2 regions of the Exiguobacterium sp. HSB13 genome follow, and region 2 is predicted to be linked to the other one. Evidence: a T-box and tRNA genes for the amino acid it is inferred to sense, from the RefSeq annotation. Region 2 holds a T-box; the other holds one or more tRNA genes.

Region 1 (15,014 bases), 570 kb from region 2:
CGTGTCTCCTCATCAACGGATGTCTTATCTTCTAAAAAACGCTCGTACAATTCAATGATGTAGCCAAGGTTTGGTCCATAAAATGCTTGTTGATCTTGCTCGTGGCCTGCCATGTACGGTTCCCCCCGTTTCTATATTTCTCCCCACACATCCAGTGGATACTAAATGTGTTTCCAGCCCTCTACCTGTTAGCGCTTTCAAAAGGAATTGCATGGATGAAACGCTGAACGTCATGAGAAGGAATGATCGTGTCATTCTTCCATGAAAGTGCCTTCGTTACTATATTACTACTCTTTTCCTATGTGTGCATTTCGAATTCCCAAATTCTCACGCTTAAATGTATAAGTTTTTCTTATGAGCGCTTAGCCAGTTATTTATGATTCGTCAAAAAACCGGCGTATCCGCATTTAGATACGCCGGTCTCATCATAAGACTTTACTAAGGAACGATTGCGTCCGTTCGTGTTGTGGAGAATCAAACAATGCTTGTGGTACGTTCTCTTCGACGATATAGCCACCATCCATGAATAAGACGCGATCTCCAACCTCACGAGCAAATCCCATCTCATGGGTCACGACGACCATCGTCATGCCTTCAAGAGCAAGTTGTTTCATGACGGCAAGCACGTCACCGACCATTTCCGGGTCAAGTGCTGACGTTGGTTCATCAAACAACATGATTTTCGGATTCATTGCAAGCGCGCGGGCAATCGCGACCCGCTGTTTTTGACCCCCAGATAATTCACTTGGGTAATTATCCGCTTTTTCACGTAATCCAACTTTATCAAGGAGTTCAAGTGCCCGCTGTTTCGCCTGTTCTTTATCCGATTTACGCACTTTGATTGGTGCAAGCGTGACGTTTTCTAATACGGTCTTATGCGGGAAAAGATTAAAATGTTGAAAAACCATTCCTACTTCTTCCCGGACCTTGTTGATATCGACCTTTGGACTCGTAATGTCGAAATCATCGACGATGACCGTGCCACCTGTAATCTCTTCCAATCGATTCAAACAGCGTAAAAACGTACTTTTCCCAGATCCCGATGGACCGATGACACAGACAACTTCTTTTTCAGCGATCGAGACGTTGATGTCTTTTAAGACTTCATTCGAACCGAAGGATTTCTTTAGATTCTTTACTTCAATGATACTCATCGTAATGTAAACCTCCGTTCCAAGAACTTCGCCACTAGGGACAAGAGATAAATGATGACGAAGTACATCAATCCGACGACGGACCAGACGATGAATGGTTCAAACGTCGTTGACTGCTGTACTTGACCTTGTTGCGTCAAGTCAGCGATCCCGATAATCGACAACAACGATGTATCTTTTAAGCTAATGATCGATTGGTTCGTAATCGTTGGTAACATCCGCCGGAATGCTTGCGGTAAGATGATCTGTACCATCGTTTGACGCCCTGTCATCCCGAGTGAACGTGCAGCTTCTGTTTGTCCTTTATCAATCGACTGGATACCCGCTCGAATGATCTCTGCAAAATAAGCACCGGCATTGATTGCGACCGTCAGTATCCCTGCATACATCCGGTCCATCGATAACCATTCGAGCGAATTGAGTCCAAAATAGATGAAGAATAACTGAACGATGAACGGCGTTCCGCGAATGACATCGATATAGACGATCGCGATCCCGTTTAAGATTTTTGATGGTGATAACCGCATCAATGCGACGACTAAGCCAATCAGAAAGCCGACGATGACCGCGATGATGAAAATATACAATGTGACTTGAAGCCCTTCCAAGAAAAATGGAAATGCGGTTTTGACCACTTCCATTGGCTATCCCACTCCCTTATCGCCTTGCGACTTATTTCAGATACGTATCAACGATTTTATCGTATTCACCGTTTTCTTTCAGATTCGCAAGTCCTTTGTTGATTTTCTTCATCAGATCCTCGTTCTCACCTTTTAAGACAGCGATTCCGTAGTTGTCCCCGTTGAGACGGTCTCCGACAAGTTTTAATCCAAGGTTTTGTTGTTTGTTGGCATATGAGATGACAGGATAATCTTCAATCAAAGCAGCAGCGTTACCATTCTTCACTTCTTGGAACATCGCTGGGCTGTCATTGAACTGTGTGACTGTGAAGCCAAGCTTATCTGCGTTATCCGTTGCATATTTTGCACCCGTCGTTCCCTTTTTGACGGCTACTTTTTTCCCTTTAAGATCGTTAACAGATTTAATACCATTCTCATCTTCTTTGACGACTAAAATAAGACCAGCTTTGAAGTATGGATCTGAGAATGTAACGACTTTCTTTCGTTCTGGTGTAATACTCATACCGGCAATGGCAACGTCCAATTGATTTGCTTGAAGTGCCGGAATGATACCACTAAAGTCCATCGCTTCAAATTGAATCTTGAAGTTCTGATCCTTGGCGATCGCTTTCATGAGATCGATGTCGATTCCCTTGTACGTATCGCCATCTTTGTACTCAAATGGCGGATACGTGACGTCGATACCGACCTTATACGTCTTTCCTTCTGACGACTCTTCTTCTTTTGAACCGATGCTACATGCACCAAGCACGAGAACACAGCTCATCAAGAGCGCTAGCAAGATACTCCCTTTTTTCATGTTTGTTTCCCCTCTCCTATGTGTTAAAGATTGTTAACTCTACTTAGTACTTTCCCTGAAGAGTACCCTCTTTAAAACGTATTTTACCAGAAAAATTCTAAAAAGATAAACTTTTCTGAATTTTTATTCGTTGAAACCGTTTTCTATTCATCATCAAAAAAGGAGGTCATCCCTTGCTGGGATTGCCTCCTTCAATCATTTATGCCGCCGAGAGGACTTGAACCTCCACGGTGTTGCCACCACTAGATTCTGAGTCTAGCGCGTCTACCAGTTCCGCCACGACGACGTTGATTTATGATATTAATATAGCGGGTAACGAACAGAGTTGTCAATCATTTCGCAAGATGTTGCGAACGAACTTCTCGACGACATCATCATACAATGCCGGATCCTCAAAATAGGCCATCGCGTGAGCGGCATTCGGAATGACGACGAGCTCTTTTTCCGTCGGACAAGCTTCATACAGCTCATACACCATGTCTGTCGGTACGAATGTATCCGCCCCACCATGGATGAACAAAATCGGTACTTGTGCCTTTTTGACTTGTTTCAGCGCTGATGCTTCACGGAACGTATAACCTGCCTTTAGCTTCGTCAATACACTCGTCATCCCTAAAAACGGGAAGTGAGGTAAACGGTACATCCGCTTCATCTGATACGCAAGGACAGCATTGACGGACGTATAGGCACAATCAGAAATGATTCCTTTGATTTGTGGTGGGAGTTGTTCGCCACTCGTCATCAATACGGTCGCCCCTCCCATCGATACCCCATGCAGGAACAGTTTCGCATCCTGTCCGATCCGTTCAATCAGATAGTTCGACCAACTGAGACAATCTTCCCGATCATGCCATCCGAATCCGATATAGTGACCGTCACTCATTCCGTGTCCTCGATTATCCGGCATCATGACATGGAAACCGGCCTGATGGTACAGATAGGCGAATCCGGCTAAATCCGTTCCGACGCCTCCGTATCCGTGCACGAGAATGACAATCCGATCTGATGGAACAGGAGACGGAAGGAAATGCCCGCGTAACGTCAAACCATCTTTCGCTTCAATCTCGATCCGCTCGAGCGGCTGCTCCTTGATCCAGGTCTGTCCAGGTTGCATCAATCGGACCATCTCATCACTCAAATCCCGATTATTCGATAAGAAAGGCTTCGGATTCGTGGCGATTGCCATCTCATAAAAATAATAACTCGCTGCTACTAATCCGGATCCGATGACTCCGATTCCAATTTTTGTTCTGCGACGCATCTGCCCCACTCCTTCTTTCCGTTATAGCTCGATCTTCAGTTGAGCAGCATGGTCATCCTCTTCATCCTGCAAGACTTGTTGACGTAATCGTTGTTCTTGTTGCTGACGCCGGTAGGCAAACTCTTGGACAAGCTCTGTACCCGTGAACCCATCTTCTACGAGTTCGCTCAATAAATCCGTTTCTGTCTCGACGACCTCGCCCGGACGTCGCATGACGAGAACATCTCCGACTTGTGCAATCAGCAATTCATCTTCTAGACGAAGTGCATCGTAAAATGGTTCCGGTAACGTCATTCGACGTGTCTCCGGATTGATATGGACGCGTTTATAAACGCCTAATGCTTGAAACTTACGACGTGCCATTGCGTGCTCTCCTTTTTAGTTGAACGTCAGATCGATTCGTGAATCTTTTCCTTGAATACGAACCGTACCCGTCGCTCCATTGATTAACGTCAACTGTGGCGGCTGATGACCGATGTCAAGATCGTATAAGACTGGTAAGCCCGTCTCATCCGCTAGATACTGATACACGTCTAGCCATGTCAGGTCTTCTGTAATCCTTGCAGACGTGCGCCCGAATAAAAAGCCAGCCGCATGGTCGAACCACCCAGCGTACGCCATTTGTCGTAACGTCCGGTGCACCTCTGCAGAATTCGCTTCAGACACCTCGAAGTACCAGAGGATCGGTTCTCCGTTGATCTCTTCATGCTGGAAACGTTGCACATCTCCATACGGTGTCCCAATCAGATGGCGAATCGTCTCCAGACACCCACCAAGTAAACGTCCTGTTACCTCGGTTCGCTCATCAAGTGCTTTCCATTCGGTCGCTTTCGTCAGCTGAAATAACGAACCTGCTGGACGTTCTTCATCAGTCCACTCGGGTTGATAACGATCGGAAGCCCACTGTGTGACGGTTCCACCTGGTTGCGTCGCGAGCACCCGTCGCCAGGCACTTGTCGTCTCATCCCATTCTTCACTTCGAAGCTCAACGAAATTCGGACCATGTGCTGTTGCAATTCCCGTCTGAAGCGTCAGACTGAGCAATAACGTACTGATATCGGAATAACCAAGCAACCATTTTGTTTGGTAAGTAGCTAGCGTCAACTCGGGTAAAAGATCAATGGCACGTTCTCCACCAAATGGCGGGATGACGGCATCAACCGTCTCATCCGTCATCATGTGATTCAATTCCTCAGCCCGTTGTTTGACCGGTGCACTCTCAGCAAGTTGATGCGACCAAATCGTTTCACCTAAACGGACGTTCATTTGCCGTGCTTGTACCTGTTCAACTGCTCGTTCGACCCATTCCTGTTGCTGTTCACGTAATCCGGAGGAGGGCGCCGTCACTCCGATCGTTTGACCTGTCCAACCTAAAAATGGATATTTCATGGTGACCCCCTATAATGTCATAGTGTGAAACTATCTTCTCGTCAAAATATGAGTTCATTATACCGTTCTTATGCCGCATTACCAACTTTTATCCTGTTCGAACGTCGTGATACGAACAAAAAACACGATTCCGTACAAGCGACCCGAATGAACAAGTCGCATCGACGAAACCGTGTTTGATTCCTTCATTAGCTTGATGCTGATAGTTCAGCGTATTCCTCTTGCGTGAACGCACGGGAGCGTGTCAAAAAACGTTTTCCTTCGACACCCTCAAGAGAGAACATTCCGCCTCGACCATCCACGACATCAATGATGAGTTGCGTATGTTTCCAGTACTCATATTGATCTTCATGAATATAAAACGGACAACCACCGATCTCTCCTAGTTTTTTATCCTGATCCCCTAGAAATAGATCACCCTGCGCAAAACACATCGGGGAACTGCCATCGCAACAACCACCAGATTGATGAAACATCAACGGACCGTGCTTTTCTCTCAACTGGTCGATTAACTCTAAACAAGCTGCTGTCGCCTGAACACGTTCCACCATTTGCATCCACGTCCTTTCCGCCTTAGAAGAAACCGAGTTTATTCGGGTTATAGCTAACGAGTAGGTTTTTCGTCCGTTGGTAATGGTTAAGCATCATCTTATGGTTTTCGCGTCCGATACCCGACATTTTGTAACCACCAAATGCCGCGTGAGCTGGATATTGGTGATAACAGTTCGTCCAGACGCGTCCTGCTTCGATCGCACGACCAAACCGGTACGCACGGTTCATATCGCGCGTCCAAACACCGGCACCAAGACCGTACAACGTATCATTCGCAATTTCGAGCGCTTCTTCTTCCGTCTTGAATGTCGTGACCGACAAGACCGGTCCGAAAATTTCTTCTTGGAAGATTCGCATCTTGTTATGCCCTTTAAAGATCGTTGGTTGGATGTAATATCCTTCTGCGAGATCCCCTTCGAGCATGTTACGCTCTCCACCGACGAGACACTCTGCGCCTTCAGATTTCCCGATTTCAAGATATGAAAGGATTTTCTCCATCTGTTCGTTCGAAGCTTGAGCCCCCATCATGACGTCCGAATCAAGAGGATTTCCGATCTTGATGGCTTTGACGCGCTCAAGAACACGTTCCATGAACGGCTCGTAAATTGATTCTTGAATCAAGGCACGCGACGGACACTTACAGACTTCTCCTTGGTTCAATGCAAACATCAGTAATCCTTCGATTGCTTTATCGAAGAAGGCATCATCTGCCTGCATGATATCTTCGAAGAAGATGTTCGGTGATTTCCCACCAAGCTCGAGTGTGACCGGAATCAGGTTCTGTGATGCGTACTGCATGATCAAACGTCCTGTCGTCGTCTCACCTGTAAAGGCGATTTTGGCGATTCGTTTGCTTGAAGCGAGTGGTTTCCCTGCCTCGAGACCGAATCCATTAACGATGTTAAGAACACCTGGTGGAAGTAAGTCTTCGATGAGTTCAACGAGTACCATGATGCTCGCTGGTGTTTGTTCTGCTGGTTTTAAGACGACACAGTTTCCTGCCGCGAGAGCTGGTGCTAATTTCCAGACAGCCATCAGGAGCGGGAAGTTCCACGGAATGATTTGACCGACGACGCCAAGTGGCTCATGGAAGTGATACGCGACCGTATCTTGGTCAAGTTCACCGACCGAACCTTCTTGGGCACGGATGACGCCGGCGAAATAGCGGAAGTGATCAATTGCAAGCGGTAAATCCGCGTTGAGTGTCTCACGGACCGCTTTCCCGTTCTCCAGTGTCTCTGCATAAGCGAGCATCTCAAGGTTTTCTTCCATCCGATTCGCGATTTTATTTAAAATGTTTGAACGTTCCGTTACAGACGTCTTCCCCCATGCTTCTTTTGCGGCATGTGCTGCGTCAAGAGCCAGTTCGATGTCTTCCTTACCGGAACGAGCAACTTGGCACAATACTTTACCGGTGACAGGTGTTACATTATCAAAATATTCTCCCCCGACAGGTGCCGTCCACTTTCCATTGATGTAATTTTCATACCGTTCCTTGTACTGTACTTTTGACCCTTGCTTGTTCGGAATGTCATAAATCATGCGTTATTTCCTCCCTCAACTAAAATGGTCAAGCAGTGAGATGGATGCTTGTATGCGCTTACATTTTAATATAGGCTAAAACAGCCCTCTCGATACCATCGTACCAAAATTATATGAAAAGTCAAAAAATTCCGGTAAATATCTGTGATTTTTTTCGAAAAAAAACATCTCCGTTTTCAGGAGATGTTTTACGATCAAGACCGTGTCGGGTCAATCCCGTCTTCTTGGTCAGACGGTGTATCGGAACTACCAAAGTCACTCACTTTCGAGAAACCGTCCGTATCACCGTCGATGTCTTTCCCGCGGGCTGTGACAGATGGATCCAGTACGTCTTCTTCGCTTGGTCGCGAATTCGGATCGTTCTCGTTTTGTTCTGCTTCTTCTTTTGCATGCTCGATGCATAATAACGTCTCCGGAATGATATCAAGACGTTCAATCTCAATCTCTTTTCCACAGACCTTACAAATGCCATACGTTCCGTCCTCGATCGCTTTTAATGCACGATCAACATCCGACAGCATGTCTTCTTGCATATCCGTGATCGCTTGATCGCGTTCGCGCAAGAACAATTCATCGCCGGAATCAGCAGGATGATTATCGTAACTCGACAATTCACCTTCATCGTAATCCGTATCGCGTTGTTCGATGTTTGATGTCGTCTTTTCTTTTTCCTTTAATAATCGTTGCTTGAATTCTTCCGTCTGTTGTTTAGATAACATGATTGTTCGACTCCCCTTCGTTATAACCTCTGTTAAGAATGTAGCCTATTCGAAGAAGAGTTAAACCATCACGAACATTTATAAGAACGAATTGATCCATGCAGATCACAGATGACCGTCATGCATTCATTCCCATCGTTAAAACAAATCTGATGTGATCGTCCGTTCTTGGATGTCGTGATGTCATCGATCCACAATTGCGAAGCATCTGCCGAAGACAGCATCGCAATTTTGTCACGAATCATGAATAAATCAAACGGTAACAGATTCAAGGATTGAATCGTCAACCCATGTTTACGGAAGAGTGGATCAAGCTGATATTGCGAAAGACTATACAAACACTTCTCGGCCCCACCAATCAACAACTGAATCGAATGGGAGGGCTCATGACTATCGATGCGCTCCTTGTGCAGGATGATTCGTCCTCGAACACCAGACTCATTGAAAATTCGTTGCGTATCCTCTTGTGAAAGGCGTAGTCCACCTTCCTTCACCTTTAAGACGATGTGGGCGAATTCAGCAAAATCAGGTTTCCCGATTTCAAGCGCCGGGATATGACGGACTTCTTCGCGTTCAATGATTTCAATCAAGTCACGCTCAACTTGGACACTGACCGTATCTGTCGAAAAGACACGAACGTCGATCACGAATTGATCAAGTACCGCATTTACTTCGATCGTGTACGTCAAATCAAGGTTTTTTTCTTGTTCAACCAATAGTCGATTCAAGATGAGTTGATGCAATAAATGGACTGGTGTACGTGAAGAAAATTGACTCGAATAAATCAAATGTTTTGGTCCGGTTCCTTTTGTAGTTTTTGGTCGTGCTCCGTTTAATCTATATACGTTCACTTTATAATTCAACATATGATCACCTTCTCTTACCTGAAAAATCGGAATAGAGATGTTCCGTTCATATAGCGTACAATGTATTTTAATCGCTAAATATTCGTTTTCGAATATTCCAAATTTAATATACAAATTGTAATCAAATTGTGATAGAAGAATTTCAAAAACTGGTTATTTCGATGACGATGCGCTACATGTTATTTGAAATACAAAACCACCCTTCGCGTGATGTGAAGGGTGGTGCGCACATTTATTATTAAGCAATCGAATTGACTTGTTGTTGCATCGCTTCATAATGTTCAACAATCCGAGATCCCAGTGGATCCGATGCTGACAATTGGAGATATTCGCTCAATGCGTCTTCAATTCCATGTTTCGTGATATACGCATTTAATTCAGAAGATTCTGAATCATTTGGATCGAAATAGGTCAGGGCTGCTGCGATCCCGCGCGCTAATCCATCTGCTTCAATCCCACGCTCCATCAGTTCCTTCGCCGGTTTGACGAGTCGATCACTTGGACTCAGTTTTCGAATCGGTGAGCGGGCGACACGAATGATCTCATCATGAATCCGCGGATTTTCAAAGCGTTTCATATTCTTTTGGATATACGCACTATGGTCGACTGGGTTAAAGCCGTACTTTTCAAGTAACAACCACCCTGTTTCGTAAAGTGCTGTCTGGACACCACGACGAATGCGTGGATCCGTTAGACTTTCAGCGATCGTTTCTTTATGGAATAGTGCTCCGAGGTACGAAGCGATCGCATGTCCTGTGTTGACGGTGAACAGCTTCCGCTCAATGAACGGTTCGATGTTCTCGACATAGGTGACGCCTTCGATTCGTGGATAGGCTTCCGGTAATCCAGTCGTCTCGATCACCCATTCGAAGAATTCTTCCACTTCGACGTATAACGGGTCTTCGTGATGTTGAAGCGGTACGATTCGGTCAACCGCTGCATTCGGAAAATACCAGTTCTCTTCTATCGGCTGATGTTTCGCCACCTCTGCTTGCAAGTGTTTTGACCCACCAATCATGTTTTCACACGCAATGACGTAGACAGGTGTCTGCTGATCACGTTGACGTAATCCTTCCGCGATCAAAGGAGCGACTTTCGACAACAAGCTCGGTCCGACAGCTGTTGTAATCACATCTGCATCGCGAATCGCTGCAATGACCTGATCCGGTTCAGACAAGCTGTTGAGCGCTGTCACGCCGTCGACCCGTTCACGCCCTCCTTGTTCAGAGGCATAACCGACCTCATAGGTATGTCGTGCTTTCAATGCATCGACGACCGTCGTATTGACATCGACGAAACAGACTTCGTAACCCGTCTTGACGAGTTGTAAGCCGATGAACCCACGTCCGATGTTACCGGCACCAAAATGGATGGCTTTCATGCTTACACCTCCGCTGTCAATAAGGCAATGATTTCTTCTTTTGATGTCGCTTTCACAATACGCTCGACGTTCTCCTCATCGGAGCAAATGACCGCGATATTCGATAGCAACTCGAGGTGTTCGTCACCGACGCCAGCGATGCCGATGACGAGTCGTGCTTGTTCCGTTCCGAACGCTACGCCTTGCGGTACTTGTAGAATCGAAAGTCCTGTCTTCTTGACCTGCGATTTAGCCGACTCTGTTCCGTGGGGAATCGCGACATGGTTGCCAATATAGACCGTCGATAAAGCATGACGCTCCTGCATTGAGTCGATGTAACCGGCTTCGACATATCCGTGATCGACGAGGAGTTGACCGGCAGCCGTAATGGCTGCCGTCTCGTCTGCGAATTGTTGGTCAAGTAATACGAGTTCCGGTGAAAGGTTCATTGTCGTTGTCATGTTTATTCCTCCTTGAGTGTCTCTATCTTTATCTTTAAGAAATCTTATTCCGTGCTGTTTCGATCTCATGGACGAGTTGGTCATAATAACCGGCATTCAAGAAGTTATCGACTGACCGATGTTCTGCCGTTGGTACCTGTTCCATAGCCCGCTCCGTCAAATCTCGATGCGTAATGATCAATTCAGCGTTTTGCGGCAGTTGGCTGATCGACGTATTCGTTACCTTGATCGGTAACCCCGCCTTATTGATTTTATTGCGAAGGACGGATGCTCCCATCGCACTCGATCCCATCCCAGCGTCACAAGCGAAAATGATATGTTCGACTTCCGCAAGTGGTTTTGCATCAGCTGAAACGAGTGTCGAAGCAATCGATTGTTTTCCTTTCATCGCACTGACGTTCGCGCTTGCTTCTTCAAGTGATGTCTCTTTTGCTTTGCTTGTCTTCAGCAGGACAGTTGATACAACGAATGTCACGGACGCTGACACAAGGACACCGGCAATCAATCCAACGTAAGAGCCGCGGGATGCCATCGCAAGGACAGCGATGATACTACCTGGTGAAGCAGGTGCGACTAAACCGACATCAAATAGGACGAATGTGAGGATCCCACTCATACCGCCTGCGATCATCGCAAGTAATAGGACCGGTTTCATTAAGACATAAGGGAAGTAGATTTCGTGAATCCCACCAATGAACTGAATGAATGCTGCCCCCGGTGCCGTTTTCTTCGCTGCACCAGAACCGAAGAACGAGTAAGCGAGTAACAATCCGAGACCCGGACCTGGGTTGGCTTCGAGTAGGAATAGAACTGATTTGCCCGCCTCGTTTACTTGATCGAGACCAAGAGGGCTTAAGATACCGTGGTTGATTGCGTTGTTTAAGAATAAAATTTTCGCTGGTTCGATGAACAAACTGGCAAGCGGTAATAAGTGTGCACTGACAATCGCACCAACTGCTGCAGCCATGATGTCGTCAAGACCTGTCATGAGTGGTCCGAATACTTTGAATCCACCGAGCATCAACAAACCTCCGATGATTCCGACCGAGAAATTGTTGACGAGCATTTCGAGACCTGGTTTGATTTTTCCTTCGATCAACTGATCGAACTTTTTGATGACGTATCCGCCAAGTGGTCCCATGATCATGGCACCGAGGAACATCGGAATCTCTGTTCCGACGATGACCCCCATCGTCGCGAGCGTCCCGACGACGCCCCCTCTGACGTCATGCATTAATTTTCCGCCTGTGTATCCGATCAGCAACGGTAAAAGATAGGTGATTGTCGGACCGACGAGTTCACCGAGTTCCTTATTTGGTGCCCATCCAGTTGGGATGAACAGTGCCGTGATGATCCCCCAGGCGATAAATGCACCGATGTTCGGCATGACCATTCCGCTTAAAAAGCTTCCGAACCGTTGAACTTGTACACGGATGCCCCGTGCTCCATTTTGAGCTGTCGCCATTGCGTTAGCCTCCATTTCGTGTATGAGTTGATAAGATGATTGCTTTGCTATGCTCTTATTGTAAGTGCACTGCAAGCGCTTACTCAATCTTTCCTAGTTCAGTCTTTGTCCAAGAAGTTGGACAGACTGGAAAGAAGCCTGCCTGACCTAAAAAAATCCCTGTCACTTCAGGAATTGAGTGACAGGGATTTTTCAAGTGTGACCTAGAAATTGATCAATGACCGTTCGAAACGTTCGATTCAAAAGCAGACGAATCGTCTGTTCCTCACCGAACTCGAATTGATCCATTTGTTCGGGACTCTCGATGATCGCAGCACTGATTGAACTGAGTAATTCAAGCAGTTCATTCGATGTTTCTTCCGGTGCGACCAAGACGAGGAGCCGTTCGACGGATTGCAACTGTTGATCCATCCCGAGTAAGTCGATCGGTTCAGGTAATTCAAAGATAAGAAATCCCCCTCTTTGGATCGTCGCATCGCGTCCGTGGAACAGTGCGAGCCGCGTTCCCGGAATACCGAGACCTGACATCTCATGACGACGAAGCAATTGTCCAGAGAGCGAAACAGCTGACTTTGCTAATCCTTGCTCGACCATGCGCGTACTGATCTCAAACAATAGCGATTCAATCCCATCGCCTACTCGCTCTAACCGTTCCATTCGGAATCCGTCCGATACTTGAATTGACGACGCAACGAGCCGATGCAATTGCTCAAGATCAAGCCATTCCGTTTTCTTCCTTCGCGGTGCCGGCTGAAAGGATTTAGGCAATGCGAGAATTAATTTCCGGATCCGTTCGACCTCATCCTGAGGAAGTAACGGGTTAACGAGAAGATGTGGTGGGCGGATGTCAGGCAACGGTACGGTCGATAAAACGAAGTCGTACGAGTCGATTGGTAACCGTTCGATGCCAAACAGGGACGAGTTATCGATGTGCTCGAGTTCAGCGAATTCTTGCCGCAACCGATTCATCAGTAACTTCGAGGAACCGAGTCCTGCAGAGCAGACGACTAAAACGCGATAGGGTAGTTTTGGTGTCGGTTTGCTGAGAACGGCACCGAAATGCATGACCCAAAAAGCTAAATCGACGTCTTCAAATGTCGCATCGGTGAAGATTGACAGCGCTGCTTGTTTGACCGCATCAAACAAGCGCGGATATTCCCGTTCGATTTGTTTAATGACATAGGACGGATTGACGCTATTTTGACGCGTGTACGATTGAATATGCGAAACGAGTCCGCGTTCTAACGCATGATCCTTCGTGAAGTTCGTTCCATACAATAAGGAAACATGTTCAATCAATCGTTTCACACGAAGGCGCGTGACGAGTTCTTCCGTATCTCCTGCGTCCGATTGAAAGAAAGCACGCAACTCTTCTGATAACCATTGGCGTTCGGCAATCGACAATGTGTCAGGTAATCGCTCTTCCACGCGTTCTACCCATTTGAGGATTTCGACCGGATACGCTTTTAACTCGTAACGCATCGGAAACTGATCTTTGCGCAACGCTTGTAAAGCTAAGCTGAGTGTCGCGCGCATGATTTGTCGGTCATTGAGACGCCCTTCTTTCGTCAATGGCGCAATGACCGCGTACGCTTGATTGATCATCTCAAGCCAGGATGTTCGATTCATGCGTAACAGATGAGGTAATTGCCCGGCGTCGCCTTGTAACAACCGATAGAAAGCGAGAACATCCCATTGCGTAAAAATCAATGAAATCAGTAAACGGCGTTTATTGATTTCTTCGCCGATGACTTCTGCACCAATACCTTTTTTGCGCTTGATTTCAAGGTCATATTGCAGAAACCACTCATCAATCCGCTCTAAATCCTGGCTGACCGTGCTCGGAGCCACATACATCGCATGGGCGATCGCCTGTAATTTGACCATCCCTTCTTCTTGCAGTAGCCGATACGCTAACTCGACTTGGCGATCTTCAGCGTTCGGTAATTGTTTATGTGACAACAATAATTGGTCTCGTAATGCATGTTTAGCTTCGTCTGTTCCTTCAATTAATAGACCTCTGCCGCGGACATATGTCAAACGCAAGTCATGATCTTCTAAAGACTGGGCAAGACGATCGCGTTCACGTTGAATCGTTCGTTCCGATGTCTCGAGCGTTTCCGCGATCTCTTGGATTTGAACAGGTTCTTCGCGTGATAAGAGGAAAAATAAGATATCATGTTCCCGTGGTGTAAATTCAGTCATGCAGCCTCACTCTTTTCTGCCAAGATTCGAGGATGACATCATATGCAGTCGGATCAAGAATCTGATCGACTGGATGAACAGAACAATGTGCTTTCCATACGTGTCGATGGACGAGTTGCGTTTCTCCGACGATAAAAGATGCCTGATCAGGTAGTTCTGCGATGCGACATGTCTTGACGTCTGTCGTAATACCGCATTCAAGTAAGCGCTTTCTTAAAATCGTAGCCCCCATGATACTACTCGCCATTCCACTCTCGCATACGAAATAGATGATTTCTGGATTCATCTGTCATACCTCCTCTTCATTTTATAAGAATAGCAGAAATATTTTCGGTGTTTCACCTTGAAATAAAATCAATAGTTATTTTTGAACTGGCAGATTCCTTTGCCAAACGTAAAAAAGCCTGGATTTCTGAAAGTATCAGAAAATCCAGACCATGTGATTTAGCCGGTTTGTTGCATCGTTCTTAAATACTGACCGACGGCTTCCGCCACTTCACGACCTTCTCGAATCGCCCAGACGATCAGTGATTGCCCCCGTCTTGCGTCACCTGCGGCAAATACGCCTTGCCGGTTCGTCGCGTAACGCGTCGTCTTGAT
Region 2 (15,014 bases):
ACCAAATTTCGGATTCAATTCTTGATGCAATCCTCGCAGCGGATCCAAACGCACGTGTTGCGGCAGAAACTTCTGTCACGACAGGTCTTGTTCTCGTTGCAGGTGAGATCACGACATCAACTTACGTCGACATTCCAAAAGTCGTTCGTGAGACAATTCGTGAAATTGGCTACACACGCGCGAAATACGGTTTCGACGCGGACACGTGTGCTGTATTGACATCAATCGATGAGCAATCAGCAGACATCGCTCTTGGTGTCGACCAAGCGCTTGAAGCACGTGAAGGTAGCATGTCTGATGCAGAAATCGATGCTATCGGTGCAGGAGACCAAGGTCTCATGTTCGGTTACGCAACGAAAGAAACACCAGAACTCATGCCACTTCCAATCTCGCTTTCACACCGTCTCGCACGCCGTTTGGCAGAAGTGCGTAAAAACGGTCAACTCGACTACCTTCGTCCGGACGGAAAAACACAAGTCACGGTCGAATACAACGAGAACAACGAGCCGGTTCGTGTCGATACAATCGTCATCTCGACACAACACGCAGAAGAAGTCACGCTTGAGCAAATCCAAGCTGACTTGAAAGAACACGTCATCACACCGGTCATCCCGGCTGAATACATCGACGCAGCAACGAAATTCTTCATCAACCCAACTGGTCGTTTCGTTATCGGCGGACCACAAGGAGATGCTGGATTGACTGGTCGTAAGATCATCGTTGATACGTATGGTGGATACGCACGCCACGGCGGTGGAGCATTCTCAGGTAAAGATCCAACGAAAGTCGACCGTTCAGCTGCATACGCAGCACGTTACGTCGCGAAGAACCTCGTTGCTGCAGGTCTTGCAGACAAAGCAGAAGTTCAACTTGCGTACGCAATCGGTGTCGCGCACCCAGTATCAATCGCGGTTGATACATTCGGTACAGGAAAACTTCCTGAAGCGCAACTCGTCGAATTGGTTGCTGAAAACTTCGATCTTCGTCCGGCTGGAATCATCAACATGCTTGATCTCCGTCGTCCGATCTATCGTCAAACAGCTGCATACGGTCACTTCGGTCGTACAGATGTTGAGCTTCCATGGGAGCAAACAGATAAAGCAGCAGTTCTTGAAGAACAAGCAAAACGTTTCGCATAATCAAAAAGTCCGAGAACCCTACGCGGGTTTTCGGACTTTTTTTGTTTACGGGGAACTTTGCAGGAAACGAATGTTTTTTCTAGAAGAGGGTAAAAGTACATGAGTCGATTCGTATGAATATAAAGGGGGGTTCCGATTATGGAAATACGCGAAGCTATTCCAGCTGATGCAGGACGTATTCATGACATTGCCGTCACATCTTGGTTGGATACGTATGCAGAAATCTATTCCGAACGTTCGAAAGCGCATTTCGTGCAGGAGGCGTATCCGCAAGAAGAAGTCGTTCGTGCGATCCGGACGGCGGAAGAAGCACGGGGAGAGTATTTTTATGTCGGAATCATCGACGAGGAGATCGTCGGTTTCATTCATGCTGTTGATGTTGAGGGAACGTGGGAGATCGTTCGTCTGTACGTCTTACCGAAATATCAGCAAAATGGTATCGGGCGACGTCTGATCCGTGAACTCGAACGACAAGGAGCCGTCCCACTCGAAGTCTACGTGGAAGCACGTAACTATAAAGCACGTCAGTTCTTGACCTCATTTGGTTTTGAAGAACTGAGTGAGATGACGGAAGAAGTCTTTGGGCAAGTAGAATCTGTCATTCGTCTTCGCCATGTCGCCTCGTGAAATCCGTCTTGGGACGGTTTCGATTGCGTTTGAAATAAGGTATCGTGAAAAGGAAGTATGAAGTGAAGAGGTGAGTTTGTGGTTGAACAACCAACAGGAATCATCGTATTAGTCTATCCGTTACAACTGCGTGCCCGTCCGAGTGAAGCTTTGATTCGGGTACTCGAACGAGAGTATGAAGTATTGCTCGTCGACGCACCACGTCGCATCTCGTTTGAAGAACATGGTCAACTGTTAAAAGAAGCATTACGTGAAGCCGGGAAACGCAAGCTACCGATTCATATCGTCGCCTGTAGCATGGGCGCACTCGTCGTCAATCGTCTGTTGCAAGAATATGAATTACCGGTCGCCAGTCTGTCGTTCATTTCACCGTTGTTTGATTGGCACCCTTCAAAACAACTCGGAGGCGTCAAACAAGTCTTTGCAAGTGCGTTCGATCGTTTCCGACCTGATGCGCCACTCGGTACGTTGCCGTTTGGTCAAAGTACGGAAGATACTGTTCGTATCGGTGAACTGACCTATGCACAGTACCGGGAAATCGAAGAAGAGATCGTCGTACATGACGAGGAACGAAAAAAACTGCCACGTGTGAACTTGGCTTGTTTTTATGCACCGGACGATCAATTCGCAGACGTCAAGTTGACGCTTGAAGTATGCCGGAAAATGGGTGGCGATCAGATTTACTTACAACGTCTACACGGATTTCCGCATTTTAGTTTCGAACGGTTGAACACACGGTTTGCAGAAAAATTAATATTGTTCTTTAAGCTTGTGGAAGAGTGAGAAAAAAGTGATGCCTCTAAAAAAAGGCATCACTTTTTTGTGTCCAATCATCCGCGTACTTTTTTCTCGATTGCGATGATGAACGGTGGATGATTTTGTTGATTCAAGAAACGGTACTGAAGAACGGCGTAATCTTGCTGATCAAGGGCTGTCACGTAATCGAGGACAGCGTCGCGCTCTCGTTTTCCTTCCAGGTGACCGTGATAGACGACGAGGACGACAAGACCGCCGGGAGCGAGGACCGGGAGGAGGGCATCGAGTGCTTCGAGCGTCTCTTCACCTGTCGTTGTGATCGATTTGTCGCTTCCAGGCAGATATCCGAGATTGAAGACACCGGCACGAACGGGACGTTGTTCGTCCGAAAGACGGGCACCGACATGGATGTGGCTTTCATGATAAAGGTCGACGCGTGCTAACATTCCGGCTTCGTCGAGACGTCGCGTCGATTCCTCGATGGCTTGTGCCTGGACATCGAACGCAAGGACTCGACCTTCTGGACCGACGCATTCTGCTAAAAACTGCGTATCATGTCCATTTCCGGCAGTCATGTCGACGACGCAGTCTCCGGGCTCGATAACGGACTCGAGTAATTGTTTCGTATAAGGTAGTACACGGGCAAGTGACATGGCATGGACTCCTGTTCCTATAGTCTGTTTTTCTAGTAATGGTTCAGTATGTGCAAGATTCTTTCTGCATTATATCATTTTTTGATTCATTGACGAAAAGCGAAGTGGCTTGACAGACAAGGGACGGATTGCGTAAAGTGGCAAGGTTGAGAATGAAATAGGAGGACCACAGGTATGCCAAAATTACCAAAAGCGGTCTGGATCCTTGTCCTTGCGATGGCCATCAATACGACGGGATCCTCTTTTTTATGGCCGTTTAATACATTATATATACATGAATATTTAGGAGAGTCGATGACGAAAGCAGGGATGGCGTTGTTCGTCAACTCGGCCTTAGCAATCGTCGGAAACTACTTAGGTGGAAAAGCGTTTGACCGTCTCGGCGGCAAGAAGACGCTCGTCATCAGTGTCATCGGACTTGTTCTGTCTTCCGTCGGCTTGTTGCTGTTTCATCAGACGTACCTCGGATACGTCGCGATGCTTGGATTGATTGGATTCGTCGGTGGGATGGTTTTTCCGACGATCTACGCGATGACGGGTGTTATTTGGCCTGAAGGCGGGCGTCGTGCCTTTAATGCGATCTATGTCGCACAAAACGTTGGTGTAGCGCTCGGGACAGCTGTCAGTGGTCAAATTGCTGCCTTTTCGATTCAGTACATCTTCATCGCCAATCTTGTCCTCTACATCGCTTTTGCCATCATTTTGTTCGTCGGTTTGTCCTGGATTCAGGCACCGGCGCGGATGCATGCGACCCATGACGAGACCGAAACGACACGCACACCCCTTGCACGCGGTGCGGCACGGACGATGTTGCTCGTCTCGATTGGTTATGCCTTACTTTGGTTCGTTTATGTGCAATGGCAGGGAACCTTTGCTGTACACACGAAATCGCTCGGTGTCACGATTTCCGAATACTCGATTCTTTGGACGATAAACGGAGCACTCATCGTGTTCGCGCAACCTTTACTAACACCAATTCTTCGTTGGTTTGGAGATGACTTAAAGCGACAACTGATGACAGGTACAGGAATCTTCCTCTTGTCTTATCTGATCGTTCCGTTCGCAGGTGGCTTTAAGATGTTCCTCGTCGCGATGATCATCCTGACGGTCGGTGAGATGTTCATCTGGCCAGCGGTTCCTGCTATGGCGGCGAGACTCGCGCCAATCGGAAAAGAAGGAGAATTCCAAGGGTACGTCAATATCGCTGCTTCAGCAGGACGGATGATCAGTCCGACCGTTGGAGGGTTGATCTACGACTTATCCGGTATGTCAGCGGTCTTCTTGACATTGATTGGATTGATCCTGTTAGCGGGCGTCGTCTTCCTTCGTGCCATTCCTAAAATCACATCATGAGCATCATCTGTAAGACAGCGGACACTTTGATCCGCTGTCTTTTGTTACGTCTTTCGTTCTAAAAACATAAAATAAACATTTAATAATATGGAATATTTCGGCAAAGAAACGGGTACTTTCTAATCAAGAACTTGAAAAGAAAGGTCATATGAACGTTGCTTCTTTTTTGACTGGAGGTGCACGAATGGAAAGGTGTCAATTCATCACAGATGCCGCAACTTGGACGACACACGTACAGCAACAGCCTCTTGATATCTTCTACAGTCACCAATACGTCACGCTCAATGCTAGACCGTCTGAGCAAGCGGTGCTATTCCGTTATGAAGGTGATGCAGGAACACTATTTTATCCCTTTTTAAAGCGCCGGATTTTTGATACACCTTATTCAGATCTCATCACGCCGTATGGCTACGGTGGACCGGAAATCATTGGTCAACTGACTGCGACTGAAATGCAGCATGCACGCTTATTGTTCGAAAGGTGGGCAGAGCGAGAAGCGATCGTCTCGGAAATGATTCGCTTTAATCCATTGACGGGGAATGAACGCTTCATGCGGGATTGGACGAAAGTCTCTTTCATCCGTCATACGACGAGTATCGATTTACGCCCTTCAATAGAGGACATCATGCAAACATTTCATAAGAAGACGAGAAGTATGATTCGCAAATCGCTTGCCTCTCCTTTAACTGTTAGAACAGGAACACGAGACGACCTATCTGTTTTTGTAGCGTTGTATCATGAAACGATGGACCGGAAGAATGCTTCGGCTCATTACTATTTTACAGCGAATTATTTTGAGCAATTATTTGAAGCAAATCCCCTCTGTGAGCCATTGTTACTGATTGCGGAAATCGACGGAGAACCTGTTGGTGGATACTTCGTATTGCTCGGAAAAGAATATGCCCACGGTCATTTGATTGGTTGTAAGCGGGATGAAGCGAGGGTGTTTCCGAATCAGCGACTCGAGTACGAAGCGATTCTTCAGGCGAAAGCACGCGGTCTCGTCGAACAACATCTCGGGGGTGGATATCAAGAACGGGATAGTCTCTTTGAGAGTAAATGCCGCTATACTGGATATCGACTATTTGAGTATCATCAAGGAAAATCGATTCTTCAACAAGCCATATACGATCAGTTATGTATACGATACGGGTCAGATGCCGATTCGGATTATTTTCCGGCTTACCGACAAACCAGTGTCCAAATGGCGACAAGTTAAACAGTAAGTAAATGAAGAAGGTGAAACGACTACATTGTGTAGTCGTTTTTTTGATATGCTGAAATCATGATAGATCAATAAAGGGGGATGTGTCTTGAAAAAACGAGGTCTTATTTTTGATATGGATGGGGTCATCTTAGATAGTGAAATTCGCTACTTTGAGGTCCATCAGCAGATGTTTAAAACGTTATCGATTCCGCTCGATCCGGTTCAGTATGCGACGTTCATGGGAAAAACAGGAGATGAGATGTGGGAAGAACTTGTCGCGCAACACGACCTTCCAGAAACAGCGAGTGCGTTACTTGAAGAAGAACATCGCTTGTTTCAAATTCATGCAAAACCGGAAGAATGTGGTTTAAAAGAGGGAGTTAAACAAGTCATCGAACAAGCGGCGTCTCTTGGTTATGATATCGGGATCGCCTCTTCAAGTTCGCTTCAAAAAATCGAACGCGTCATCCGTCATTATGAGCTTCCAATCACGCATTACGTCAGTGGGGAAGAAGTCGTACGTTCGAAGCCGGATCCTGCGATTTTTCGACTTGCAGCATCACGAATCGGGCACGCACCTGAAGAGTGTCTCGTCATCGAAGACGCTGCGAACGGGATGATCGGTGCAAAAGCAGCAGGCATGGAAGTGATTGCGCTTCTTGATGACCGGATGCCGACGCAACGTCTAGAACAAGCGGATCATGTGGCGCGATCGCATGCAGAAATCGAGGAAATTTTACGGAAGCGTTGACGCTTGAGGAAGAAACAGATTACACTAGGAAAAGATAGTCAATTGCATGGAACTGAAGTAGTAGGGGAAAGGTGCCGTCAAGAGAGCTGGTGGAAGGTGCGAACCAGTCGGTAACAACCGTGAACTCGTCAGGGAGCACGATTCGTGAAGTCGTAGTAGCGAATCCGGTCTTTCACACCGTTATCCGTGAATCAAGCGGTCTGTCATAGACAGACAACGTGGGTGGTACCGCGGAAGCCAAACCGGTCTTTCGTCCCTATTCCTAGGGGCGAAGGACCGGTTTTTTTAGATTAGAGGAGGAAAAGACATGCCGTACAATCATCGCGAAATCGAACCAAAATGGCAGGCGCGTTGGGATCAAGACAACGCCTTCGTCACGACAGAAGATCCAGACAAAGAAGGGTTTTATGCCCTTGATATGTTCCCGTATCCGTCAGGTGCCGGACTCCACGTCGGTCACCCGGAAGGCTACACAGCAACGGATATCCTCGCACGGATGAAACGGATGCAAGGATATAACGTCCTTCACCCGATGGGATGGGATGCGTTCGGGTTACCAGCAGAACAATATGCCCTCGATACAGGGAATGACCCACGTGAATTCACAGCAAAAAACATCGAGACGTTCAAGCGTCAGCTGAAAGAACTTGGATTCTCCTATGACTGGGATCGTGAAATCAACACGACGGATCCGAAGTACTACAAATGGACACAGTGGATCTTTACGAAGTTGTATGAAAAAGGACTTGCATTCGTAGACGAAGTCGCAGTCAACTGGTGCCCGGCACTTGGAACTGTCCTTGCGAATGAAGAAGTCATCGACGGATTATCTGAACGCGGAAATCATCCGGTCGTGCGTGTCCCGATGCGTCAATGGGTCTTAAAGATCACGGAATATGCAGATCGTCTTCTTGAAGATCTCGATGACCTTGATTGGCCGGATTCTGTCAAAGAGATGCAACGGAACTGGATCGGAAAATCAGAAGGTGCTGAAATCGACTTCACGATTGATGGACACAAAAAACAAGTCACGGTCTTTACGACACGTCCGGACACAATCTTTGGTGCGACGTACCTCGTGCTTGCGCCGGAGCATCCATTCGTAGCTGACATCACGACAGCGGATCACAAGGAAGCCGTCGATACGTACATTTCGCAAGTCCAAACAAAGTCGGATCTCGAGCGGACGGATTTAGCGAAGGAAAAAACAGGTGTCTTCACGGGCGCTTTTGCCGTCAACCCAATCTCAGGCGATCGCCTTCCAATCTGGATCGCTGATTATGTCCTTGCTTCGTACGGAACAGGTGCAATCATGGCTGTTCCAGGACACGATGAGCGTGACCATGAATTCGCGAAACAATTTGACTTGCCAATCGTTGAAGTCGTCGCGGGTGGAAACGTTGATGAAGCAGCCTATACAGGAGAGGGCGAACACGTCAACTCACATATGCTTGATGGTCTTGGAAAACAAGAAGCAATCGAGACGATGATTGCTGAACTCGAAACGAATCAAGTCGGACGTAAGAAAATCACGTATCGTCTCCGGGACTGGTTGTTCAGTCGTCAACGGTATTGGGGTGAACCGATTCCAGTTGTTCACATGGAAGACGGTTCGATGAAGACGCTCAGCCAAGAGGAATTACCGCTTGAACTTCCAATCATTCCGGAAATCAAACCGTCTGGTACAGGCGAATCACCACTTGCGCTTGCGGAAGACTGGTTGGATTATACGGATCCTGAAACAGGAATGAAAGGGCGTCGCGAGACGAATACGATGCCACAATGGGGCGGAAGCTGCTGGTACTATCTTCGTTTCATCGATCCGCACAATGAAGAGGCAATCGCGGATCCAGAAAAATTAAAATACTGGCTTCCAGTTGATATTTATATTGGTGGAGCGGAACACGCCGTTCTCCACTTGTTGTATGCGCGCTTCTGGCATAAAGTCTTGTATGATGCAGGCGTCGTACCAACAAAAGAACCATTCCAGAAGTTATACAACCAAGGGATGATTCTTGGAGAGAACAACGAGAAGATGTCGAAATCACGCGGTAACGTCATCAATCCGGATGAAATCGTCAAATCGCATGGTGCGGATACGTTACGCTTGTATGAAATGTTCATGGGACCACTCGATGCATCAGTTGCCTGGTCTGAAAACGGTCTTGACGGTGCGCGTCGTTTCCTCGACCGCGTCTGGCGTTTGTTCGAACGGACAGCAGACATTCAGGACGTCACAGAAGTCGATGCTGACTTCGAGCGGACGTACCACCAGACGGTCAAGAAGGTCACGGAAGACTTCGCGAACATCCAGTTCAACACCGGAATTTCGCAACTCATGGTCTTCGTCAACGAAGCAAACAAACAGCCGGTTCTTCCGCGTCACTTCCTTCGTGGATTCATCCAATTGTTAACGCCAGTCGCACCACACCTTGGTGAAGAACTCTGGGAACAACTTGGATTTGAAGAGACATTGACGTATGCGGCATGGCCAACATTCGATGAATCGAAACTCGTCAGCGATACGATGGAATTCGTCATTCAAGTGAACGGAAAGGTTCGCTCGAAAATCGAAATCAACATCGATGCGACAAAAGAAGAAATCGAAGCACTTGCCTTTGCTGATGAAAAGACACAAGAATGGATCGGCGACAAAACAGTTCGTAAAGTCATCGTCGTACCGAAAAAATTAATCAACATCGTGGCAAACTAAGCCATAGCCCCTTTCATTCGTTTGATGCGAATGGAGGGGGTTTCTTAATTTCCGTCGCAAGTCCGCTTTTTTTTTCAACGACCTTCTGCTACACTGAATCAGAAACCGAGAAAGAAAGGCGAGTACCATCAATGAAACGATCTTATATAGTCTATACAACGATTTTTGCTGTCGTTTCGGGGTTGATCCTTTGCGTACTGCTCGTCTTCTCGAAGCCGGAGACGTTGTCACGTATTCAAGAAACGTTCGCGAAAATCGAGACGCAATCAAAGCATCAGGCAGCCGTTAAACAGGTGCCACCGAAAACGCCTTCAGCTATTCCGAACCCGGAAGAGCCATTAATCAAAAATGTCCAACACATGTTATATGATGATTCCATTGGTTCGTACCTCGTCGTCACAGACGATTATCGTTTCTTTGAAATCAGTGGAACCGGAGAACGCATCAACGCATCTTTCCAGTTAGAAGAAGGAAAGTTGTTGCTCGCTGGTTTAGACGGTATGACGCTCGTTGACGGGGAGACAGTCGCGCTATTGACGTCGAATCAGATTCTGGTCACGATTACGCGAAAAGACGGTGTCTGGAGCGAAGAAAAACGTGAAAAAGTACAAGGAACGACGATACGGGATAGTTTCCATGGTCTTGGATATGATGCGAAGAAAAAAGAATTCTATACGATTAATCATATTCGAGCACTGGGACGAGTCGAGGTGACTTATTTCGCGATGAAAGAGGATAAGATCAAGATTGATCCTGACGCCTCGGAAAAGAAAAAACGTGCACTGAAGAAAAAACAGAAACCGCCTTATCTGTCAGTCATCAAACGTGAGAAGATTGAAGCGGCGAGTGGGATGCGAAGTGATGCGAAGAAATCGTTCGAGTCCGAGTTCCGTCCGATTGGTCTTGCTGAACGACAAGGTCGGATCTACACACTCGATTCAGAAGCGCTCTATCTCTATTCGATCGATCGAAAGGACAAAACGATCACGGGCGAGACAGCCAGTCCGAAAGTATATGGTTCGAAAGGGATTTTCGTGCAAGATAATGAGTTGTTCGCATTAGTCGTCACGGATAAATTCTCAAGCCGATCGTTTACACCGATTGATTAAATCCTGACAGAACAAGACCCGATTCCTCTGCTAAGCAGAAGAATCGGGTCTTGTTCATATTAAAAGACAGTATCACGTGCCATCTCTGCGGCGTGACTACCGGCGCAATGGCCCGTTACGAATGCAGCGGTGATGTTGTAACCACCTGTATAGCCGTGGATATCAAGAATCTCCCCGGCAAAGAATAACCGCTCCGCTTTTTTCGACATCATCGTCTTTGGATCAATCTCTTTGATTGAGACGCCACCACCCGTGACGAAAGCTTTATCAAAGTCGAGCGTTCCCGTTGCTTTAAGTGGGAATCGCTTTAATTTTTGCAAGAAGTCCGTCCAGTCCTGTTTCTTGACTTGTGTGCAGACTTCATCGCCAAAGCCGATTTGAGCAAATAAAAGTTCAAGCAGACGTTCCGGCACGAAGCCGCGGAGAGCGTTGCGTACCGTTTTCTTGGGATTTGCTGCAAGCGCGGCTTGGAAGCGTTCGGTTAACGCACCGAGTGATTCGTCCGGGAAGAGATCGATTGATAAATGGACGATCGTCTCTTTCGAACGTTTGCGCTCCTTGATCGTGTACTGGCTACAGCGTAAAGCAATCGGACCGCTTAAACCGAAGTGGGTAAAGAGTAAGTCACCGGTGTGTGTTTTGATTGCTTTATCTTTTTTGCCGTGGACCGTTAAGGCGACGTCACGTAGCGACAGCCCTTGTAATGTTTTTTCATGAATGAACGTATCACCTAACAAAATCGGAACTTCCGTTGGGAAGAGTTCCGTGATCGTATGACCCGCCTTTTCAGCCCACGGGTAGCCGTCACCTGTCGAACCGGTATGTGGAACAGATTGTCCGCCGACTGCAACGATGCAACTTTTTGCTTCAAGACGCATGCCATTTTCTAAGATGACAGCTGCAAAAGAACCGTCTGGATGGAAGTCGAGCGTAGCGACCTGCGCGTCTGTTTGAATCTCGGCACCGTGCGCGCGGATTTGATCGATCAATACACGGACGACATCTGCTGCTTTATCCGAGACAGGAAACATCCGTCCATTGTCCTCTTCTTTGAGGGCGACACCAAACCCTTCGAAGAGTTCGATGATCGATTCATTATTGAATTGAGAAAAGGCACTATAAAGGAAACGTCCGTTTCCTGGAATCGACTGGACGAGTTCGTCGAGTGGTTTTCGGTTCGTGACGTTACAACGTCCGCCGCCAGAGATTGCAAGCTTCCGACCTAATTTATTTCCTTTATCAAGCAGGAGCGTCCGAGCTCCAGCCTGTAAAGAGGCGAGCGTCGCCATCAAGCCGCTCGGTCCGCCTCCGATTACGATTACATCGTACATATGGTCACCTCATTCATAGAATTCTGCTTGTTTCACTTTAGCAGAAGTTGTGACTGTAAACAAACCGTCTCTTTCAATTCAAGATAGACAGCGGTATAATGATTTGCAATTGTGTACGAGAGAACTTGTATAATGAGACAGTCACGATCAGAGTGTCGAGTATAAAAATTAGAAAGCGTGAGGGATGTTACCATGTCCACAGTCAGTAATAAGCAGTCTACTTCTTCCGGCAATTCAGGGTTCGTTCGTGGAACGATGCTCCTGTCCGGTGCGTCACTGATTTCCCGCGCACTGGGTTTGATTTATCTCTTTCCGTTTCAGTTCATGGTCGGCGCGACGGGCATCATGTTCTATACCTATGCCTACAATTATTATGCGATCATGATTGGACTCGCGACAGCGGGGATTCCTGTCGCCGTCTCGAAATTCGTCGCGAAATACAATGCACTAGGTGAGTACGATACGAGTGAACGATTATATCGGTCTGGTCTGAAAATCATGTCCTTGACCGGGATTGTTTCCTTCCTCGCTTTATTCTTTCTCGCACCGTATTTAGCACACCGGGCCATTCCGGGTGGTGACGTTGATTCAGCAGCATACGTTGATGCTGTCACGATGACGATTCGGGGCGTAAGTTTCGCTTTACTCTTGATTCCACCGATGAGTATGACCCGAGGCTACTTCCAAGGGTATCAATCGATGGGACCAACAGCGATTTCGCAAATCTTGGAACAAATCGTCCGGATCATCTTCTTGCTTGCAGGAGTCAGCATTGCGATTTATTTATTTGATTCAGGTGCAGCATTTGCCGCAACGATTGCAACGTTCAGCGCCTTCATTGGCGCAATCGGTAGTGTCGCGGTTCTGATCTATTATTTCCGCAAACGTGCAAGCGGCTTGCAGGAACTTCGTGCTACTCAAACCGTCCGTTCGCCGGATCGCCCGTTAACGGATTTGTATAAAGAATTATTGACGTATGCGATTCCAATCGTCATGGTTGGTCTTTCGACACCCCTTTATCAAGTCATCGACCAGAATACGATGAATGCCGCCTTACAAAGTATCGGCTACACGCTCGAAGCGGCTGGAAACGCGACTGCCTATCTGATTGCGGATAGTCATAAGATTGTCTTGATTCCGGTATCGGTCGCAACAGGATTGTCGTTGTCGGCAACTCCACTGTTGACAGCTTCCTTCACGCAAGGCGATATGCGGAAAGTACGGGCTCAAATCTCACAGATTTATCAACTTGTTTTCTTCGTGACGATTCCGGCAGTCGTCGGAATGATTCTTTTAAGCGAAGAAACGTTCCATGTACTCTTCCCGAAAGATCAAGCAGCATGGGTCTATCTGTTAAGCTATGCACCGAGTGCCTTATTCCTTGCCCTGTATTCTGTTACGGCAGCAGTCCTTCAAGGGACTAACCGTCAGTACTTCACGATCATCGCAACACTTGCTGGACTACTTGCGAAGTATCTCTTGAATGCGCCGTTGATTCATTTGACGGGTGATGGAACGGGTGCTGGTTATGCGACGATCATTGGTTATCTCGTTGCGACAGGATTGATGTTCTTCCGGATCACACAAACAGTGAAGTTCCCATTCAGTACGGTCTTGCGCCGGACATCATTGATTCTAATCATCAGTGCATTGATGGGGGCGGGTGTCGCGCTCGTCAAGTGGGGAATGGTGTCCTTCTTACCAGAGACGACATGGGCATCTCTTTTGATCCTGATCATTGGTGCGGCAGTTGGAATCGTGATTTTTGCTGGACTCTCGATTTGGAGTGGTTTAGCAGAAGTCGTATTAGGACGGAAAATTTCATTGAAACGAGGACGAGGTCATGCGTCTAGATAAATTATTATCTAACATGGGGGCAGGCTCCCGGAAAGAAGTAAAACTTTTGCTTAAGGCAGGAGCAATTCAAGTCGATGGTGAAATCGTGCGTGATCCGAAACAGCATGTCGATGTTGAGTCGCAACAGGTTCTGATGTACGGCGAACCGGTCACGTATCAAAAATACATTTACTTGATGATGAATAAACCACCGGGTGTTATTAGTGCGACAGAGGATAAACGAGATGAGACCGTCATCGATCTGTTGTTCGAAGACGTGACGTATTTCAAACCGTTTCCGGTCGGACGACTCGATAAGGATACAGAAGGCTTGTTGTTACTGACAAACGATGGAGCATTCAATCATGCCTTGATGTCTCCGAAGAAACACGTTGAAAAAACGTATTACGCGGAAGTGACAGGTGTATTGACGCAAGAAGACGTCGAGGCAATTGCGGCAGGCGTCACCTTAGAAGACGGTTATCAGGCAAAGCCAGGAAAACTTGTGATCTTATCGACGACAGAAACAGATTCAACGCTTGAATTGACGATCACGGAAGGGAAGTTTCATCAAGTCAAACGGATGATGCTTGCCCTCGGTAAAGAGGTCACGTTCTTGAAACGGCGTTCGATTGGTCGCTTGGAGCTTGATCCGGCACTTGCACTCGGGGACTACCGTGAACTGACACCGGATGAATTATCCTTGTTTGATTGGCAACCTGAATAAGCAAAACGAAAGGCGATGGAATAATGTACATTCCATCGCCTTTTATTGTGGAATTCAATTATTGGTTACGTAGTGCTTCCGCGATCGGATAAGGACCGCTGAGTACTTCGAATACGCGAGATTGTGTCGGATGATCAATCAAGTGAACGAACAGCGCTGCCACATCGTCACGAGGCACCTTACGATCTTCATATGAATCAAAATGCTCTTTCGTTTCAACAGTACCTGCTGGGTCATCGTAGCTGAGTGGACCAGGACGGACGATCGTATAATCAAGTCCGCTTTCTTTTAGGTGAGCATCTGCTGTTGCTTTCGATTCGAGATATACTTTTAGTTCGCCTTTCGGTTCTTCTGTACCGACTGAACTGAGCATTAGGAAACGATTGATTCCGTTCGCTTTTGCTGCATCGATGACTTTGATCGCACCTTCCTGATCGACGGCACGTGTCAATTCGTCCGATGCGCCACCAGCACCCGCTGCAAAGATGACGACGTCCGCGTTACTGACGACGCCACTGACATCCTTCGTCAAATCCCCAAGTCTGACTTCAGATGCACCGAGTGCAATCAAATCGTTGATTTGATTTTCTTCCCGTACGACAGCGATCGCTTGGTGATCTCCTTGTTTAGCGATCAATTCGACCATTTTGCGTCCCGTCGTTCCGTTTGCTCCAATGATTAAAATATTCATTCTTATCATCTCCTTCTCCCAATAGCTATACCCCACGTTTTAAAAAAGATAACAAAAAAAGACGCGAAGAATCGCGTCATCGAAAGATATACATAGTGAAACAGTGGATCAACCCGCTTGC

Evidence for each region. A T-box is a leader RNA that pairs with one kind of tRNA and senses whether it is charged. The one in region 2 lies ahead of leuS (leucine--tRNA ligase), so its partner is inferred to be a tRNA-Leu.
Region 1: it has a tRNA-Leu gene. The T-box ahead of leuS (leucine--tRNA ligase) is inferred to sense a tRNA for this amino acid. The anticodon was not compared.

The regions. Positions count from the first base shown of each region.
Region 1 is NZ_JBUZOM010000001.1:1,132,620-1,147,633, forward strand. It holds gene ACZGCQ_RS06220 (2-oxoglutarate dehydrogenase E1 component) at 1-113, opposite strand, end outside; gene ACZGCQ_RS06225 (amino acid ABC transporter ATP-binding protein) at 426-1,154, opposite strand; gene ACZGCQ_RS06230 (amino acid ABC transporter permease) at 1,151-1,795, opposite strand; gene ACZGCQ_RS06235 (transporter substrate-binding domain-containing protein) at 1,827-2,594, opposite strand; tRNA gene ACZGCQ_RS06240 (tRNA-Leu) at 2,797-2,880, opposite strand; gene ACZGCQ_RS06245 (alpha/beta hydrolase) at 2,923-3,855, opposite strand; gene ACZGCQ_RS06250 (hypothetical protein) at 3,877-4,218, opposite strand; gene ACZGCQ_RS06255 (S66 family peptidase) at 4,234-5,244, opposite strand; gene ACZGCQ_RS06260 (DUF779 domain-containing protein) at 5,433-5,795, opposite strand; gene adh (aldehyde dehydrogenase) at 5,818-7,338, opposite strand; gene ACZGCQ_RS06270 (TraR/DksA C4-type zinc finger protein) at 7,533-8,057, opposite strand; gene ACZGCQ_RS06275 (hypothetical protein) at 8,126-8,923, opposite strand; gene ACZGCQ_RS06280 (mannitol-1-phosphate 5-dehydrogenase) at 9,162-10,304, opposite strand; gene ACZGCQ_RS06285 (PTS mannitol transporter subunit IIA) at 10,307-10,744, opposite strand; gene ACZGCQ_RS06290 (PTS mannitol transporter subunit IIBC) at 10,779-12,209, opposite strand; gene ACZGCQ_RS06295 (BglG family transcription antiterminator) at 12,402-14,414, opposite strand; gene ACZGCQ_RS06300 (PTS sugar transporter subunit IIB) at 14,407-14,700, opposite strand; gene ACZGCQ_RS06305 (glutamate synthase subunit beta) at 14,859-15,014, opposite strand, start outside.
Region 2 is NZ_JBUZOM010000001.1:1,701,561-1,716,574, reverse strand. It holds gene metK (methionine adenosyltransferase) at 1-1,139, shown strand, start outside; gene ACZGCQ_RS09110 (GNAT family N-acetyltransferase) at 1,278-1,766, shown strand; gene ACZGCQ_RS09105 (alpha/beta hydrolase) at 1,845-2,549, shown strand; gene mnmM (tRNA 5-(aminomethyl)-2-thiouridylate-methyltransferase MnmM) at 2,597-3,196, opposite strand; gene ACZGCQ_RS09095 (MDR family MFS transporter) at 3,350-4,528, shown strand; gene ACZGCQ_RS09090 (peptidoglycan bridge formation glycyltransferase FemA/FemB family protein) at 4,713-5,747, shown strand; gene ACZGCQ_RS09085 (HAD family hydrolase) at 5,842-6,486, shown strand; T-box leader at 6,525-6,747, shown strand; gene leuS (leucine--tRNA ligase) at 6,794-9,199, shown strand; gene ACZGCQ_RS09075 (hypothetical protein) at 9,331-10,308, shown strand; gene ACZGCQ_RS09070 (BaiN/RdsA family NAD(P)/FAD-dependent oxidoreductase) at 10,368-11,639, opposite strand; gene ACZGCQ_RS09065 (putative polysaccharide biosynthesis protein) at 11,832-13,496, shown strand; gene ACZGCQ_RS09060 (pseudouridine synthase) at 13,483-14,202, shown strand; gene ACZGCQ_RS09055 (SDR family oxidoreductase) at 14,261-14,893, opposite strand; gene ACZGCQ_RS09050 (DeoR family transcriptional regulator) at 15,002-15,014, opposite strand, start outside.